Regions from separate parts of the Vibrio sp. ABH4_348 genome, predicted to be linked through region 1. Evidence: predicted binding sites of a transcription regulator. Region 1 holds the regulator's gene; each other region holds the start of a gene.
What was found. Region 1 encodes PurR, which represses purine synthesis genes. Its sites were predicted from a motif close to TNANGNAAACGTTTNCNTNA; they were not measured.
Positions count from the first base shown of each region.

Region 1 (4,216 bases):
CGCCCAAAAGTACAAAAGAGGCGATAACCGCTGGAGAGACAATACCGGACAACGAATCGATTTGCGCGAGTTGAGTGCCCGCATTGAGGTATACCGCAGTGCCAGGCAACATACCAAGCTGACTAACCAAATAGAACTTAGATGTCTTAATTGGCGTTAATCCCATCAGCAAGTTAATCGCGAAAAACGGAAAGACAGGAATAAGACGCAATGAAAACAGGTAAAAGCTACCATCTTTTTCGATACCTTGATTAATGGTTTCCAGCTTAGAGCCGAAGCGATTTTGCACCCAATCGCGCAGTAGATAACGACTGCTCCAAAACGCAATCGTTGCGCCAATGGTACTGGCAAAAGAAACCAAAACAAGACTAGAGGTAAAGCCAAAAAGAGCCGCGCCTAATAATGTGACAACTGCTGCTCCAGGAATCGAAAGCGCTGTAATTAAAATGTAGACGGTGAAGTAGATAGCCGCAGACTGCCAGAAGTTGTTCTGGATGGTTTGGCTAAAATCCTGATGGTATTGCTTGGCATTTTCCAACGTAAACAAATGGCCAAACTGTGTTGATAACACGACAATGGCAATGACTAGCAATAAAGCGACGATCAGTTTTTTATTCATAGTTCTCTCAAACAACTTACATAACACACGCTGGCTTGAACTTACTTTACAAGTAGCTCTTATCTAACCATAAAATAAGACCGAAAATCCTCAAGAAAAATTCTGTTTAATTTTCATAGTTTCACTCTATTTGCCGTGAAAACAAAAAGACCACCGATTGGTGGTCTTCAACAAAGAATACTTAAGTCATGGGACTTAGTTGACTTGATGACTGAGTTCGTCGCGTCGTTCTTGCGGTATAACAGACCAGTGTTGCCCCAATATGGCACCTTCTAGGGCCCACAGCAGTTCGACACTGACCTCCGAGGAGTGAGTCTCTTGAATTGAGCGAAACGCCTCTACAGACCCAGCGTTTTCGAGCTGTTCTACCGTTTCAATTCCCGCTTTTTTCAGCATTCTTTCAGTCGCTAAACGCAAATTAGGGAGGTCTTTAAGACGGTTTGGTTTGGCTTGTTTCTGCTCTTGCTTTTCCTGGCGGGCTGATTCCAATGCCTCTTTAGCGACAACCAGCAGTTGCTCTTCAGAATCAAGCCATTGCTGAGGGACTGCAAAGTACTTAGTGACCACAGGGAATCCACGTTTTTTGTACACGTACGGTTCCAGATCAAGTTGTTTAAATTGCTTGGTAGTTGAATTATCTGCTCGAATATGGAGTTTATTGTTAACGACAAGTGCAAACATAACTTCGTTTACAAAAATGCCAAATCCACCGAACATTGAACGAGACTTAACAGTTCCAAACTGTTCGAATAGTCTCATTGAGTCTTTGAGTATTGGTTTATCCATGCTGTAGTTTCTCGGTTCTAGCTATGCCACCAATCAGGTCCGAGAGATTAGCAAATCGATGCAAAATGAATGTCAACTGGATGTAAACAATCTGCATTTTTACCATCGGCAACCCCGCTACCTTTCTATGTTGAAGACACATACTGCAGTCATACTTCTTCACAGATTCAGGCCGGAAGCTTTGCGTCCCATCCTTTCGAATGGTTTGCCCTGTGCGTGGCGGAAATCAGTGATTAAAGGATAAAATAAAATTTTGGGTAATTATCACACTACCGTGATGCATTTGTGATTGCAGTCACAATATATTTTATGCTCATCAGTCGGTCTTGCTATTAATGCCTGTCTGTCTCTCACTTTGTGCATAAAATTGCCTAAAAACTCGCACTTTTACACTTGTATGCTAAGGCGCCTATTTCAAGCGTTTAACGGTGTCACGAACCACAATTTCAGGTTGCATTTCGAAGACTCGTTTTTCATGAGCGCGATCTTTGATGCGTTCCAATAAGATTTCAAATGCATTTTTACCCACACGACGTTTGGGTTGGTGTATGGTGGTCAAAGGCGGTGAAAAGTACTCGGCCAGTTCGATATTGTCGTAACCAATCACAGAAATATCGTCTGGGACCTTCACGCCTTTTTGTTGCAGGCGGCTCATCAAGCCAAGTGCCATAGTGTCATTGAAGCAAAAAATTGCGGTTGGCTTTTTATCCATGGCAATAATTTTGTCGGCTGCTAATACGGCAGTATCACATTCGAAATTGCCTTCCAAAATCCAATCATCTTCAACAGTCAAATTGGCTTCATTCATTGCGCGTTTAAAACCGGCAATACGTTCTTTACACGCTGCGGTTTCAAAATAGCCACTTAAACACGCAATGTCCTTATGGCCACTGTCGATGAGATATTTTGTCGCTAGATAGCCGCCTTCTTCTGAATTATCTATGATTTTGTCCGCATGTGAACTTTCTGGTCCCCAATCCATCACCACCTTCGGGATGTCTGATTGGCGATCTAACATTTCAGATAGTTCCTGAGTTAAATCAGAACACATGACTAACATGCCATCCACGCGTTTTTCAGCGAGCATACGGATGTAATCACGTTGTTTTTCATAGATACGGCCGGTGTTACACAAAATCAGAGTGTAACCTTGGCGATAACAATAACTTTCTACTCCGTCGATGACTTCTGAGAAAAATGGGTTAGTCGACTGTGTGACTAGCATGCCGATAGTACGTGTAGAATTGCATTTCAGACTGCGTGCAACTGCACTCGGCGCGTAGTTGAGTTCTTTAACGGCTTCCATCACCTTCTCTTGGGTCGCGTCCGCGACAAAACGAGTCTTGTTGATTACGTGTGACACAGTGGTCGTTGAAACGCCGGCTAAACGAGCCACGTCTTTGATGGTAGCCATAGGTTGGTCCTGTTGTGTTATGCCTTTACTCTAATAATACACCGATCGCAGCAGAGTGAATGCGATTGCAATGGGTGTTAAAGGTCTTAATGAAACAAGAAAACCGCTGTTTTCAGCGGTTTTCTCGAATTTAGCGTCAATTATTCGCAATTTTGAACGATTTTAGACATTAATCGAAACGCTGGCAATAGATTGCACGGGTGAAGTAATGCACTTTATAAATGCAATCGTTTGGCTTTTTAAACTTTGGATTCCGATGCTTCAATCACCACTTCTTCGTAGCTTGATGCCCAGTTTCGCAGTTGCTGCCAGATTCGACCCAATGTTTCGTGCCAGTATCTTTCTGTCTGCTCTAAATACTTACCTTTTGGGGTGTACTTTTCCCATGGCGCATCGATATTCTTTTGTGCCAGAAAATTGGTTGGCGCCGCATACGGGTCAAGACCAGCCGAGTTGAATTCGAGCAGGGCACGTTTCATGTGACTTGCCGACGTTACCACCACTAAACGCTTTTGCAAGACAAATGCAGCAGCTTGGCGGGCTTCTTCCCAGGTATCTTTGGCTGTCTCGAGTAAGATAATGTCGGATTTTGATACGCCAAGTGCCAGTGCAACTTTGGCCATCATTCGTGCATTACTTACTTCAGAGCCTGCCGCATAACCAGACAAGATTAGTTTTGCACCGGGGTACATGCGCAGAATTCGTATGCCTTCTGTTAGTCGCATCAAACCAGTTCGACTGAGCTCAGAAGTGGGGGGGATGTCGTCGTCGACCACATGGCCACTCCCTAATACCATCACAAAATCGATCGGTTCATCAACGGGAAAAAACGCCGAATACTGTCTTTCGAGCGGCATAAGAAGTCGAGATGAAACGGGTTGGAATGCGATAAGAAAAATACCGACAAAAGATAACAATACCACCATACAGCCCGTTTTCTGGCGAGTGGTGAACATGATTAACATCAGCCCGAAAAAACCAATGATAAGCATGGCCGGTAACGGCATAAGTAATGCTGACACTACTTTTTTCAGCTCAAACATAATCAATTAGCCCGAAAAAACATCAATTGAATGTAAAAAAAGTCGAAGGCGCTTTATTCCTGAAGCGCTTATGACAGAATAGCGGAATCCGAACCATGATAGCGCAGCACCTGTGACAGAAGACCGCAATTTCGACGACATTGCCCACAAATTTGCAAAAAACATCTACGGGTCTGACAAAGGTGAGATTCGGCAAGTGGTTGTTTGGCAAGATATTAGCCGAGTTCTCGATACATTAAAAGCGTCAACATCAAGCTTGAACGTACTAGATGCAGGCGGTGGCTTGGCTCAAGTGTCTCAGAAAATCGCTACACTAGGCCATCAAATTACACTGTGTGATCTTTCTTCTGAAAT
Region 1 is NZ_JBSWVW010000001.1:909,338-913,553, forward strand. It holds gene ACXAFJ_RS04200 (TVP38/TMEM64 family protein) at 1-619, opposite strand, end outside; gene ACXAFJ_RS04205 (TfoX/Sxy family DNA transformation protein) at 815-1,405, opposite strand; cyclic di-GMP riboswitch class I at 1,510-1,625, opposite strand; gene purR (HTH-type transcriptional repressor PurR) at 1,815-2,819, opposite strand; gene elyC (envelope biogenesis factor ElyC) at 3,059-3,862, opposite strand; gene cmoM (tRNA uridine 5-oxyacetic acid(34) methyltransferase CmoM) at 3,975-4,216, shown strand, end outside.

Region 2 (4,216 bases), 1.9 Mb from region 1:
ACACTGACCAAATACTTAAACGCTTTCATTCTGATTCACACAACTCTTTGATATTGGTTTTGATATTACATTAACCCAAAAGAAAAGCCCCTTTTTCAAGGGGCTTAGATCAGATTTTGTCAGCTGATATCACTTAATCTAGCTGTGGACCAGCGGCGATGAGTGATTGTCCTTCGGCATTATCCGTGTATTTCTCGAAGTTATTGATGAAACGAGACGCCAGATCTTGTGCCTTGCTTTCCCATTGTAGAGGATCGACGTAAGTGTCACGAGGATCGAGAATTTCATCATTCACACCTGGAAGCGAGGTCGGTACGCTCAAGTTGAAAATTGGAATGTTTTTGCATTCCGCTTTCTCAATCGAGCCATCCAAGATAGAGTCGATGATGGCTCGCGTATCTTGAATAGAGATGCGTTTACCAGAGCCGTTCCACCCTGTGTTCACCAAGTAAGCCTCAGCGCCAGCTGCTTCCATACGTTTTACTAACACTTCTGCGTATTTTGTTGGATGTAGCGTTAGGAACGCGGCGCCAAAACACGCTGAGAAGGTTGGCGTAGGCTCGGTAATACCTCGCTCTGTACCCGCCAGTTTGGCGGTAAAGCCAGACAGGAAGTGGTATTTGGTTTGTTCCGGAGTCAATTTAGACACTGGAGGCAGTACGCCAAATGCGTCTGCAGACAAGAAAATTACCTTATTGGCGTGGCCACCTTTGGATACTGGCTTCACGATATTATCGATGTGATACAGTGGGTAAGACACACGGGTGTTTTCTGTTTTTGACCCATCGTCGAAGTCGATCGAACCATCTTTGCGAACCGTGACATTTTCTAACAGCGCGTCACGGCGGATAGCATTATAGATATCCGGTTCCGCTTCTTTAGATAACTTGATGGTTTTGGCGTAACAACCACCTTCATAGTTAAAGATACCTTCATCATCCCATCCATGTTCATCGTCACCGATCAAGGCACGATGTGGGTCAGTCGACAGAGTTGTTTTACCCGTACCTGATAGACCAAAGAAAATTGCCACATCACCATCGGTACCCATATTGGCAGAGCAATGCATTGAAGCGATGTCTTGCAGAGGTAAAAAGTAGTTCATCATCGCGAACATACCTTTCTTCATTTCGCCGCCGTACCAAGTTCCACCGATCAGCTGCATGCGCTCGGTTAGGTTGAACACGGTAAAGTTTTCAGAGTTCAGACCATGCTCTTCCCACTTTTGGTTGGTGCATTTCGCACCATTCATAACGACAAAATCTGGCTCGAAGGTTTTTAGCTCTTCATCACTTGGGCGAATGAACATGTTTTTTACGAAGTGTGCTTGCCAAGCCACTTCAGTAATCACCCTAATATTCAAGCGAGTATCGGGGTTAGCACCACAATAACCGTCAATGACAAATAGACGCTTACCTGACAATTGCTCAGTAACAAGCGATTTCAGATCGTTCCAAACGGCAACATCAATGGGTTTGTTGTCATTTTTAACTGCGTCAGATGTCCACCACATATTATCCTGTGTGGTTTGGTCTTTAACGATATATTTATCTTTGGGAGAGCGCCCGGTAAATATACCTGTATCCACCGCAACTGAGCCTAGCTCAGTTACCACGCCTCTTTCGTAACCTTGGAGATCTGCGCGAGTCTCTTCCTCAAACAACTGTTCGTAACTGGGATTACGTACAATTTCTTTCACGTCATGAAGACCATGCGCGCTGAGATCAAGTGTTGCAGCCTTTTTATGTTCCATAACGGTCATAGGTGCTCCTTATCGGAATATTTGTAGGGATTTTGTAATAATTTATTAATTTTTATCTATTATCCAATGTAGCAACGGGTTTGGGATAAAACAGGGATATAGCTCAAAATTTATCCACTATTTTATTGTGGCTTTATGTAAACCCTCACAAATTGGTAGCACCATCTTAACGTGTGCGCAAAGGTTTGCGCTAGAGCTAAATAATTAATATTTTTAAAAAAATAAGTGGTTAGAAAAACCAGTTATAACGGGGGCTTAACGTGCTTTTTAGGCAAAAAAAAGCCAGCAAAAGCTGGCTGAAAAGTGGCTAATTTGTAGCTTATTGCGTGCTACAAATTAATGTAATTTTCTTTGCAAATTAGAGGTTTGATTGAACAAATTTTCAACATCTTTACTATCAAATGTATAACTTGTTCCACAGTAGTCGCAGTGCAATGCAATGCTTCCTTCCGTGCTAAGAATGTCTTCTATTTCAGTGCGATCTACGGTGACTATGGCTGCGCCACTGCGCTCTCTTGAGCATCCGCAGTGAAAAACAACGGAATTTGGCTCAAAAAGTCGAACTTTATCCTGGTTGTATAGGCGGTAAAGTACATCCTCTGCCGGTAACGAAAATAACTCGTCATCTTTGACCGTTTCAGTCAATTTCTCTAAATGCTCAAAATCTTGTTCTGAACCAGTGCCGTCAGGTACCACTTGAATTAACATGCCTGCCGCTTTTGGTGCACCCGCATATTCACCAACTCGTAGCCACAGTCTAGTTTTCAATTGTTCTGAGTTCGCAAAATAGTTTTCAAGAATTTCAGCAAGGTTATCGCCATCTAGACCGACGATTCCTTGGTAACGCTCGGCATGTTTTGGCTCGATAGTAATAACCAGATGGCCTTTACCCATCATTTCATGCAACGACGCGTTGTCGGCAATGTCGCCTTCCCATCGAGCGACGCCACGCACTTTTTGGTCATGACTGCCATTAATCACAGCCAGTGAGACTGGGCCGTCACCTTGCAGTTGAACTGTAATGGACCCTTCAAATTTGATCGTTGCGGTTAACAAAGATGTTGCGACCAACAACTCGCCTAATAGGGTTTGTAGTGGAGCAGGGTAATCTTTACTCGCTATAATTTTTTGGTACGTCTCGTCGAGCTGCACCAACTCGCCACGCACAGAGAGATCTTCAAATAGGTAGCGGTTTAGGACATTGTGTGACATCGTCAGTTAGCTCCAGCTATTGATGTTTAAATTTGATAATATCGCGACGTTGTTTTTTGTCAGGGCGACGTTCTGGACTTGGATTGTGAGCATGTAGTTTGCGCTGCAACGCATTCTTTTCGCGTTTGGCGATGCTGTCTTCAGTCTCTCGGTAAAGCGTTTGAGCCACAGGTGCTCCTTTACGTTGATCTGAAATTTGTTCAATCACGACCGTTTTTTCTTCGTGCCCCTGCCTTAACGTAATGATAGCGCCTAGTTCGACTATTTTGCTGGGTTTTGTGCGTTGCTCGTTGTAGTGAACTTTACCGCCGTCGATCATATTTCTAGCAATAGAGCGAGTTTTGTAAAACCTTGCGGCCCATAACCATTTATCTAAACGAACGGCTGTTGTGTCTGCTGCCATTTGCGCTTTTACCTTATTAGCTTTATGTTCGAACTAGGCAAGAATTGATATTCGTACCACTTTGGCTGTCTAACAATGGTGATACAAGGATGGTTTTTCAAGATCTAGCTCGAAAACTACGCATATTCAGGATTAATTGAGGATGTGTATTTAGGAACATGATAGTTATTTTGTACTAGGAAAGCTAAACGAGTACGATAGGCATCTTTCAAATTGAACAGCAAAATTAATAATTTAATCAGTGCGATGTGCCTTTTGATAAAGAATAAATGATGAATGGCTTAAAGTTACAATTAGTTACCCTGACAAAATATGAAAAAACGGCGAGTTACCTCGTTTTTTTTCTGTTGTTGATGACTCTTTTTTGGATATCTGGTCAGGAAATCTGGCGCATCGCTGGCCTTTCAAATACGACCACCTCTGTTGTGAAATGGACCCCTCCACAAAGCCAATCGAGTCAAGTTAGCACGTCCATTAATACTCAAGCGCTAAAAGCGAGTCATTTGTTTGGTGAATTTAAGAATAAGCCAGTTGAAGTAGAGCAGACTCCAACAGAAGCCCCAGTCAGCAAAATTAACGCCACCCTTGTTGGTGTTGTAGTGAGCTCTATATCAGAGAAGAGTCTGGCGATCATTGCGAACGGTGGTAGTCAAGGGACTTATGGCGTTGGAGAAACCATTCAAGGAACATCGGCTATTTTAGCGAGAGTAATGGATGATCGAGTTATTATCAAAAACTCAGGTCGAGATGAAACACTCATGCTATTTGGTCAAGACTACTCTACACCAAGTACCGCATCTCGCAGAACGAACGCAAGCCAGCCAACCAGTTCCACGTCA
Region 2 is NZ_JBSWVW010000001.1:2,853,114-2,857,329, reverse strand. It holds gene ACXAFJ_RS13055 (AsmA family protein) at 1-29, opposite strand, end outside; gene pckA (phosphoenolpyruvate carboxykinase (ATP)) at 134-1,762, opposite strand; gene hslO (Hsp33 family molecular chaperone HslO) at 2,099-2,974, opposite strand; gene hslR (ribosome-associated heat shock protein Hsp15) at 2,991-3,377, opposite strand; gene gspC (type II secretion system protein GspC) at 3,647-4,216, shown strand, end outside.
Region 2: the regulator PurR is predicted to act here: its motif matches at 1,936-1,955, upstream of pckA (phosphoenolpyruvate carboxykinase (ATP)).

Region 3 (4,216 bases), 630 kb from region 1:
CCTTGAGACCTATATGTTGACGTTAAGACTCTGTTTGCTTCTTCTTGTTTCTCCACTCGCCTTTTCTCAGTCAATCGAACAGATAACTCAACGTGCTAACGACAAAGACCCACGAGCCCAATTTGAATTAGCGGAACGCTACCGAATAGGAAATGGCGTTGCACGCTCCGATACCGATGCCTTGTATTGGTATGAACAGTCTGCTGTCAATGGTTCAAAACGAGGAGCTTATCAGCTCGCGCAATATCACTTAAATGGCTTTGCACCCAATCCTTCACCAGAAACTGCTTTGTTTTGGCTAACGAAATTAGCGCTTGAAGGAGATAGTTCAGCCAAATTTGCTCTTGGGGCTGCCCTAGAAACCTTGTCAGACTCACCAGAACCGGAGCAGCTTGCCAAAATTTGGTACCGTTTAGCGTCACCTAATAATACAGATGCAGAATTGGCTTATGAGAGATTGCTTGAACAGGAATTCAACAATCGTAAAGCGAAGCAACTGGCGTCATTCGATGAATTTGAGGCTCAAGCAAATCAGCCAATAATACAGCAAACAACTGAGTTTGTGCCCACTCAACCTCAGCAACATAATGCGGTTAACCTAAATTGGTTGTATCTTAGTATTGCAGTCGCTGGTCTGTTCGCTGTTACAACCCTGCACTTTCTCTTTCGTGCCAATCGGTTTAAGCAATCGATAAATGAGCTCGAACGCAAAAGTCTCAAGCCAGTTAAAGCAAGCAAGGGTGATGAACGAAATCAGATGCTCGAAAAACAGCTTCAAGACCAAAATCAAGTCATCTCAAAACAAAAAAAGCAGCTTGAGACGCTATTTAGGCAGTTTAAAAAGGTGCAGTCTCAAAACGGCACACCCTCAAAGCCTGTAGCCAAACCAGACCAAAAAGTTGCCTTAGCCTGTGCCCTGCTCGGCTTCACCGAAAACAATCTTCCCAATGAAAAAACACTAAAGCTTAGGTTTAAGCAGCTGAGTAAAATCTACCATCCAGACACCTATGGTTCTGAAGAAGAGATGAAACGCCTCAACGCCGCGGTCAAAACCCTTGTCCCACTTATCAAAAGAAACTGAATGGCCAACTGTTATTATTTTGTTAATTTCGGGCATTTTTGGCACTTTCTTTTATTTCACCCCTCGAAATATAATGCTTTCAAGAGCATTGGTTACAATTTTGATTAACATTTATGTAACCAAAAATCCCTTACTGTGTCATAATGGCTGGCGACAATTGCTGAGAAGCAACGAATGTCCTGAGACTTGGAGGATAGATGTTTACAATTGAAGGCACCTGCGATTGGTGCAAAAAACCCGGGCTATTAACTAAGCACGAATACATTGACGGCCAATGCCACTACTCTTGTGAAGACTGCAACGAGCTGGCGAAAATAGACGTTAGAAGTTATAACCAAGGTGAAATCGCGCAAAGAGAGCGCGAAGCAAATTCTTCTCAAAGCAGAGCCGCTTAACTGCTGCTGTCCAGATGTAATAGTTAATACCTTTCCTACCCCATTCACACCCGCTGACCGTCAGCGGGTGTTTTTGTATTCGACCAAAGAAATTCAAGTTACACCAAGCCCACATTCAAATTCGATCTAGATCTCTTTTTTACTCGTTTATAGCATTTTCTTGCTTGATCTTTGTCCAAACCAAAAGTACTGTATACACATACAGCATGTACAAATGGACAGTTATTATGATTCAATCAAATGGATTTAAATCAACAAATGAAGGTCACTACTCATCCGCTAATGTTCTAGCGCAGCCGACTAGGCCTTGCCGCTTCTCTGGAAACACAATGGCAGCGTTGGCGAGATTGTCTCAACAAAGACAATGGATCATTTTTACAGCTGAGTGTCCACGTCCAGATTATGTGCAGCTATACACAAACGACATTGAATACAAGAAAGTGCTACAAATGAAACCTTCTCGAACTAGTGACGAAGTAGCAACTGTAATTAAAGTGATTAGGTCTGGAAACGCGAGTGCGGTGGTCGCTTCTTCTAATATTGATGTCGTCAGTCAAAAGCTCTTGATTGAGTTAGGTCAGAAACACCAATGCGAAGTCTTTTTTGTTGAGGGCAGAGCAATACAGTATCACTAAGGATTTCAGTGTCTGTCCTGAATATCCCCAAGCTCAACAAAGATTTTATGTGAACGTCCATGTTTGCCCCTCTCCCGAGGGGCTTTTTTCTTTGCGATTTTATGCGACAGCAGGCTTTAAGATTTGCGAACTGTTAAAGCGCCTACATTAGATACCAAACCCATGTTTAACTCGTCTTCGGGTCATTTCCCGACCACAAAAAGCAAACGTTTGCTTTTTGTCTGGAAGTGTTGTGTTGTTCTGGTATTATTCTCTCGATTTTTTGGCTTTTAATGTAATAAGGGTTGCCCAATGAGCCTCGCTTCTCAAGTGTTAGCAGTTAATGATGATCTTCCAATCCGCACTCACCTACCTGTTCACAGTGGCAAAGTTCGATCTGTCTATTGGTTAACAGAAGAAGACAGCCGCAGGCTAATTAAAGAAAAAGGCTATGATGTACCAGAAGATGCACCACTAGCAATTATGGTCATCAGCGATCGCATATCTGCATTTGACTGTATCTGGCAAGCAGAAGGTGGATTAGCTGGCGTACCTGGTAAAGGCGCAGCCCTAAACGCGATATCAAATCATTGGTTTAAACTATTCAAAGACAAAGGATTAGCAGATAGCCATATTCTGGACATCCCTCATCCATTTGTTTGGATAGTTCAAAAAGCTAAACCAGTTATGATTGAAGCGATTTGCCGCAAGTATTTAACAGGTTCAATGTGGCGCGCCTATCAAAATGGCGAACGCGAGTTCTGTGGTATTGAAGTAGAAGAAGGCCTTGAGAAAGATAAGCCATTCAACGATCTATTATTGACCCCATCGACCAAGGGAATACTAAAAGGCATTCCAGGTGTTCCTGAAGTTGATGATGTTAATATCACCCGCAAAAACATCGAAGACAATTTCCAAGCGTTTAACTTTAGCTCGGCGTCTGATATCGACGTTTACGAAAGATTGCTAAAAGAAGGCTTTGCCGTTATTAGCGGTGCACTCTCTGAAGTTGGACAGCTTTTTGTCGATACCAAATTTGAATTTGGCTATGTAAATGATGCTTCAGGTAAAGAGAAATTGATCTACATGGATGAGGTTGGCACACCTGACTCATCGCGTATGTGGGACACAAATGCATACAGCCAAGGTAAAATCGTTGAGAACTCTAAAGAAGGTTTCCGTCAGTTCTTGCTAAATCACTTCGAAGATCCCGATATTTTACTCAACAAAGACCGTATGGATGAGCGTTCTGCTTTGGCGAAAAACAATCTTTTGCCGGTGCAAGCTTTTGAAGATTTGTCCAATGTGTATGTGGGCTTAGCCGAAAAAATCACCGGTAAAGCTATTGAGATAAGTTCTGATCCAAAACAAGAAATCATTGAAGTACTCAGAGCAGAATACCAACTGATTGATTAAGTTGGCTGATTGTCAATCTACGCTTGGTTGCGTAGAAACGCACAATAACACTATCCAAAAAGCCGCGTCCATCGCGGCTTTTTTCGTAGAACGAAGTTGAAAAGGAAGACAACATTGAAGGATAACCTGCAAAGCTATTTGTTACTTATGGGCTTCGTCGCACTTTGCAACTTCACCTTTCCTTCTGCCATCACCTTTGGTTCCTGGTTACTTGATTTGAATCTAGTAAATTTTGCCAGTGATGCCTTCTTCTACAGTTTTTGCTTGCAACTCGTCGCCGGATTCCTTCTTTTAGGTAGTGACAAAAGCTCACTTGAAAAACTCAAACACAGTCCGGTCAGATCGACACGAATCGTTGCAAGAATGGCTGCCCCATCTAATAACCAAAATCATACTCGCTTATACGACCAACTCTGCTATCGGCTTTTCATATCCGCTGGAGTTTCACTCAGTATTTGTTTTTTGGCTTAACGATAAAAATGGCACCCGTGGGTGCCAAGAGAAAACTCGAATCTGTCTTTACCACATAAGGTCGTCTGGAACGACAAAATGCGCATATGGATCATCTTCGTCAGCCGTGATTGTTTCTGGCTCTTTCTGATCGATTATGATGCTACTATCACGTTGTGCAATTTTGTTTGCAACACTGCTTGGGATAACTGAGTAGCTCTCGTCTGATTTAACAATACTTAACACCCCTTTGCTTAGTT
Region 3 is NZ_JBSWVW010000001.1:1,540,294-1,544,509, forward strand. It holds gene ACXAFJ_RS06885 (tetratricopeptide repeat protein) at 14-1,081, shown strand; gene ACXAFJ_RS06890 (hypothetical protein) at 1,279-1,476, shown strand; gene ACXAFJ_RS06895 (hypothetical protein) at 1,704-2,111, shown strand; gene ACXAFJ_RS06900 (phosphoribosylaminoimidazolesuccinocarboxamide synthase) at 2,403-3,506, shown strand; gene ACXAFJ_RS06905 (DUF2058 domain-containing protein) at 4,026-4,216, opposite strand, start outside.
Region 3: the regulator PurR is predicted to act here: its motif matches at 2,310-2,329, upstream of ACXAFJ_RS06900 (phosphoribosylaminoimidazolesuccinocarboxamide synthase).

Region 4 (4,216 bases), 320 kb from region 1:
GTGCCACCAGCCGAGTTCGACGAGTTGAAAGAAATCGCACTTGAGCTTGGATTTACCCACGCAGCTTGTGGTCCTTTCGTGCGTTCTTCTTACCACGCTGATCTACAAGCGCAGGGCATCGAAGTCGCCTAGTTGTATCATTGCGTAGACTTTGTGTGACAAATTGACAGGGCCGGTAGAACACTGGCCCTTTTTTATTGTCCAATGGTCACAAGCTAAAAAATTAGATTCTTGAAACTGCGTTGGCCTTTATATAGGCTTTGAAGCATTCCAACTTAAAATCATAAGGAACGGAAACCATGAAATTGTCAGTTATTTCCGCCGCAGCAGCTGTTGCTTTATTGGCGGGTTGCTCAAGCACTACTCAACAAGATAACTATATGGATGCATCGTTCGAACTCTGTAACACCGAAGTAAAGACCTACTCGGTCAGTGACGATGGCCGCGTGCGTATTGTATGTGCCGACAGTTCGAAGTTTGCGCTACGCAGTGAAGAAACTCTCGATGTCATGCGTGAAATTAACGCCAACTACTGCAGTGGTGAGGGGCTATCCAAGTTCAACGAAAGCTCACGTTACTACCAGTTCCGTTGTAAGTCAGGCGAAACCATCAGCATCAATAAAGAAGAGTAAACAAGCCTTGTATTACAGTAAGCTTAGGGCGTGTTGACCTTTCGAGGTTAAATTTTGTTCGGACTAGGCGTCCCCAGAAAAAAGCGTTTTAATCGCGGCGAGAGGTTTGTAGCCTAGTCATTCTAAGCAAAACACCTCTCAACAAAGAGTAAAACGCTTTTAGCCCGGGGCGCGCAGCCGAACCCTACGGGCAGCGTTTGTGGCTCCTTTCTACGGCGTTATCGGCTTATCGAGTAGAATAACTACACATCAAAGCCTCTGCCTTGTATAAAGAACCCACAAACTGCTGCAAAAATCAGCTCGAAAGGTCAACACGCCCTAGTCACTAAAAACAAAAAACCGTTGCCAATAGCAACGGTTTTTTATTAATAGAGGTGCCGTAATTAGGCGTAAACTGGTAGACGCTTACAAATCTCTAGAACTTTTGCTTTAGTTGCATTGATAACGTCTTCACTTTCAACGTTATCCAATACATCACACATCCAATCCGCTAGATTCTTAGCATCTTCTTCAGTAAAGCCACGACGAGTGATCGCCGGTGTACCAACACGAATACCAGATGTCACAAACGGGCTGCGTGGATCGTTTGGTACTGAGTTTTTGTTAACTGTGATGTTAGCAGAACCTAAAGCCGCATCCGCTTCTTTACCTGTGATTCCTTTGTCAATCAAGTCAACGAGGAACAAGTGGTTTTCAGTACTGTTAGAAACGATCTTGTAACCACGCTCTTGGAATTGAGCAACCATAGCTTTGGCGTTTTTCACCACGCGAGCTTGGTAAGCTTTGAATTCAGGCTCCATCGCTTCTTTAAATGCTACCGCTTTCGCTGCAATCACGTGCATCAAAGGACCACCTTGACCGCCAGGGAAAACTGCTGAATTTAGTTTCTTGTAAAGCTCTTCACCGCCATTAGAGATGATAAGACCACCGCGTGGGCCACCTAATGTTTTGTGAGTTGTGGTAGTTACAACATGAGCATGTGGAACTGGTGTTGGGTACTCACCAGCAGCAATCAAGCCAGCTACGTGCGCCATATCGACAAAGAAGTAAGCGTCGACTTTGTCTGCGATTTCACGCATGCGAGCCCAGTCAACGATTTGCGAGTAAGCAGAGAAACCACCAATGATCATTTTTGGCTTGTGCTCTAGTGCTAGTGCTTCCATTTCGTCGTAGTTGATCTGACCACTCTCATCGATGCCGTATGGAATCACATTGTAGTGTTTACCAGAGAAGTTAACTGGTGAACCGTGAGTCAAGTGACCACCGTGTGCCAAGCTCATACCTAATACAGTGTCACCTGGGTTAAGTAGCGCCATGTACACTGCGCTGTTGGCTTGAGAGCCTGAGTGAGGCTGAACGTTCGCATACTCAGCGCCGTAAAGCTTACAAGCACGCTCAATTGCCAAAGCTTCTGCTTTGTCCACGTACTCACAACCACCGTAGTAACGCTTACCTGGGTAACCTTCAGCGTATTTGTTAGTAAGTTGAGAGCCTTGCGCTTCCATTACACGTGGGCTTGTGTAGTTTTCAGAAGCGATCAACTCGATGTGCTCTTCTTGGCGTAGAGTTTCTTCCTGAATCGCATTGAACAATTCTGGATCGTAATCTGCGATATTCATATCACGCTTAAGCATCTCTATCTCCTGCTTGAAATTTGTAGTTAAAATGCTAGAAAAACTGCACAACGACCAAAAGCAAACGTTTTCGTCACTGATTTATGTGGCGTAGTCTACATAATTTGATCTTGGTCATAAAGTAAAAAATCCACTTTTTAACATGCAGTTTTTTCATGTTCCTTGGTCAATCACCGTGTCTAGATTTACTAGAAAATTCTGTATTTACAGTACGTACATTATTTAGAACATAGATGTACCTTAATTTTGTCTTAGCGACTACCTCTGATACACGGTTTTTTCTAAAATTCACCCGCCCAAAAAGATCATCACCAGTAAAGAGAATTCGAGTAATGACCTCCCACAGCCGTAAAGAAAACTGGATAGCTATTCTGACCGGGACTTTTTTGGTCGCCCAAGGTGTCTATTTTCTACAGGTCGGCTCTCTACTTACTGGCGGAACGGCAGGACTAGCCTTATTGCTGAGTCAATTTTTTCCTTTCACCTTCGGCGTGGTGTATTTTTCAATAAACCTACCGTTTTACATATTAGGCTGGAAACGGTTTGGCAAATCTTTTGCCTTGAGTTCAGCCATTTCCGGTGCATTGGTCTCTCTATTCGCCGACCACCTATCCCATCTCATTGCCGTCTCAACCATTCATCCTGCCTACTGCGCGATTGCCGGTGGGCTGTTAATGGGATTAGGCATGCTGATTTTGTTTCGTCATCACTCAAGTCTCGGTGGATTCAACGTATTATGTCTATACATCCAAGAGCGCTGGGGAATTTCTGTTGGTAAAACTCAGCTTGCCATCGACGCTACCATTTTATTGAGTTCTTGGATCTTGTTTGATTCATCCATCATTTTGTGGTCAATCCTCGGTGTAGCGGCGCTAAACATGGTGCTCGCAATGAACCACAAACCCAACCGCTACGGGGTTTCTTTTTCTTAAATTGACTTCTCAGTGAGTTAAATTGCCCCTCAATGAGATAACCGAGATTTACTGTGCTTATTCAGTTCATCTTTAAGTCTGGATGCTGTGTGGCCCGGTGATTGCGTTTTAGCGGCCAAAATTCGATACATGGCGGGAATCACCAGCAAAGTGATCAAACTGGCAAAACTCATACCCGCAAAAATGACCGTACCGACCGCAATTCGGCTTTCGTAGCCCGCACCGGTTGATAAGACAAGTGGCAAAGTACCAACAATTGTGGTGACCGCCGTCATGACAATAGGACGAAGACGACGCTTCGAAGCTTCAATAATGGCTTGCTCGAATTCAAAACCTTTATCTCTAAGTTGGTTCGCAAATTCGACAATTAGAATGCCATTTTTGGTTACCATCCCAATCAGCATTAACATACCAATTTGACTGTAGATACTTATACTCTGCTCAAAGAGCAGAATACCTAGCAGTCCTCCCAGTAACCCAAGTGGGACCGTCAACATAACAACAAACGGGTTAACAAAACTCTCAAATTGGGCGGCTAACACCAAGTATGCAACCAGCAAAGCTAACGCGAACACTAAGCCTATTCCAGCTTGGTTTTCTTTGAACTGTTTGGATTCGCCGGAATAATCGACCGAGATATCAATCGGCAGCTGTTGTTGAGCTTGTTGATCTAAAAACGCCAGCGCTTCTCCTAATGTCACGCCTTCATTTAAGTTGGCACTCAAGGTAATCGCTTTTTTCTTATCGTAGTGTGACAACCGAATTGAAGAACCCCGCTCTTCTGTGGTAACAACATTGGCTAAACTGACCGCTTCCCCAGTGCGAGAGCGCAGATACACTTTGGCAAGATCATCAGCACTGTTAAACTGCTGCTCGTCACCTCTCAAATATACATCGTACTCTTGCCCTCTTTGAACAAAGGTGGTTTGTGCAGTGCCACCTAACAAGACTTCAAGTGTTTGCGAGATGTCTTCCACCGTGAGTCCTAATCGTGATGCGCGTTCTGGGTCGACATTGA
Region 4 is NZ_JBSWVW010000001.1:586,227-590,442, reverse strand. It holds gene lipA (lipoyl synthase) at 1-132, shown strand, start outside; gene ACXAFJ_RS02735 (hypothetical protein) at 300-632, shown strand; gene glyA (serine hydroxymethyltransferase) at 1,016-2,266, opposite strand; gene ACXAFJ_RS02725 (YitT family protein) at 2,599-3,198, shown strand; gene ACXAFJ_RS02720 (multidrug efflux RND transporter permease subunit) at 3,228-4,216, opposite strand, start outside.
Region 4: the regulator PurR is predicted to act here: its motif matches at 2,323-2,342, upstream of glyA (serine hydroxymethyltransferase).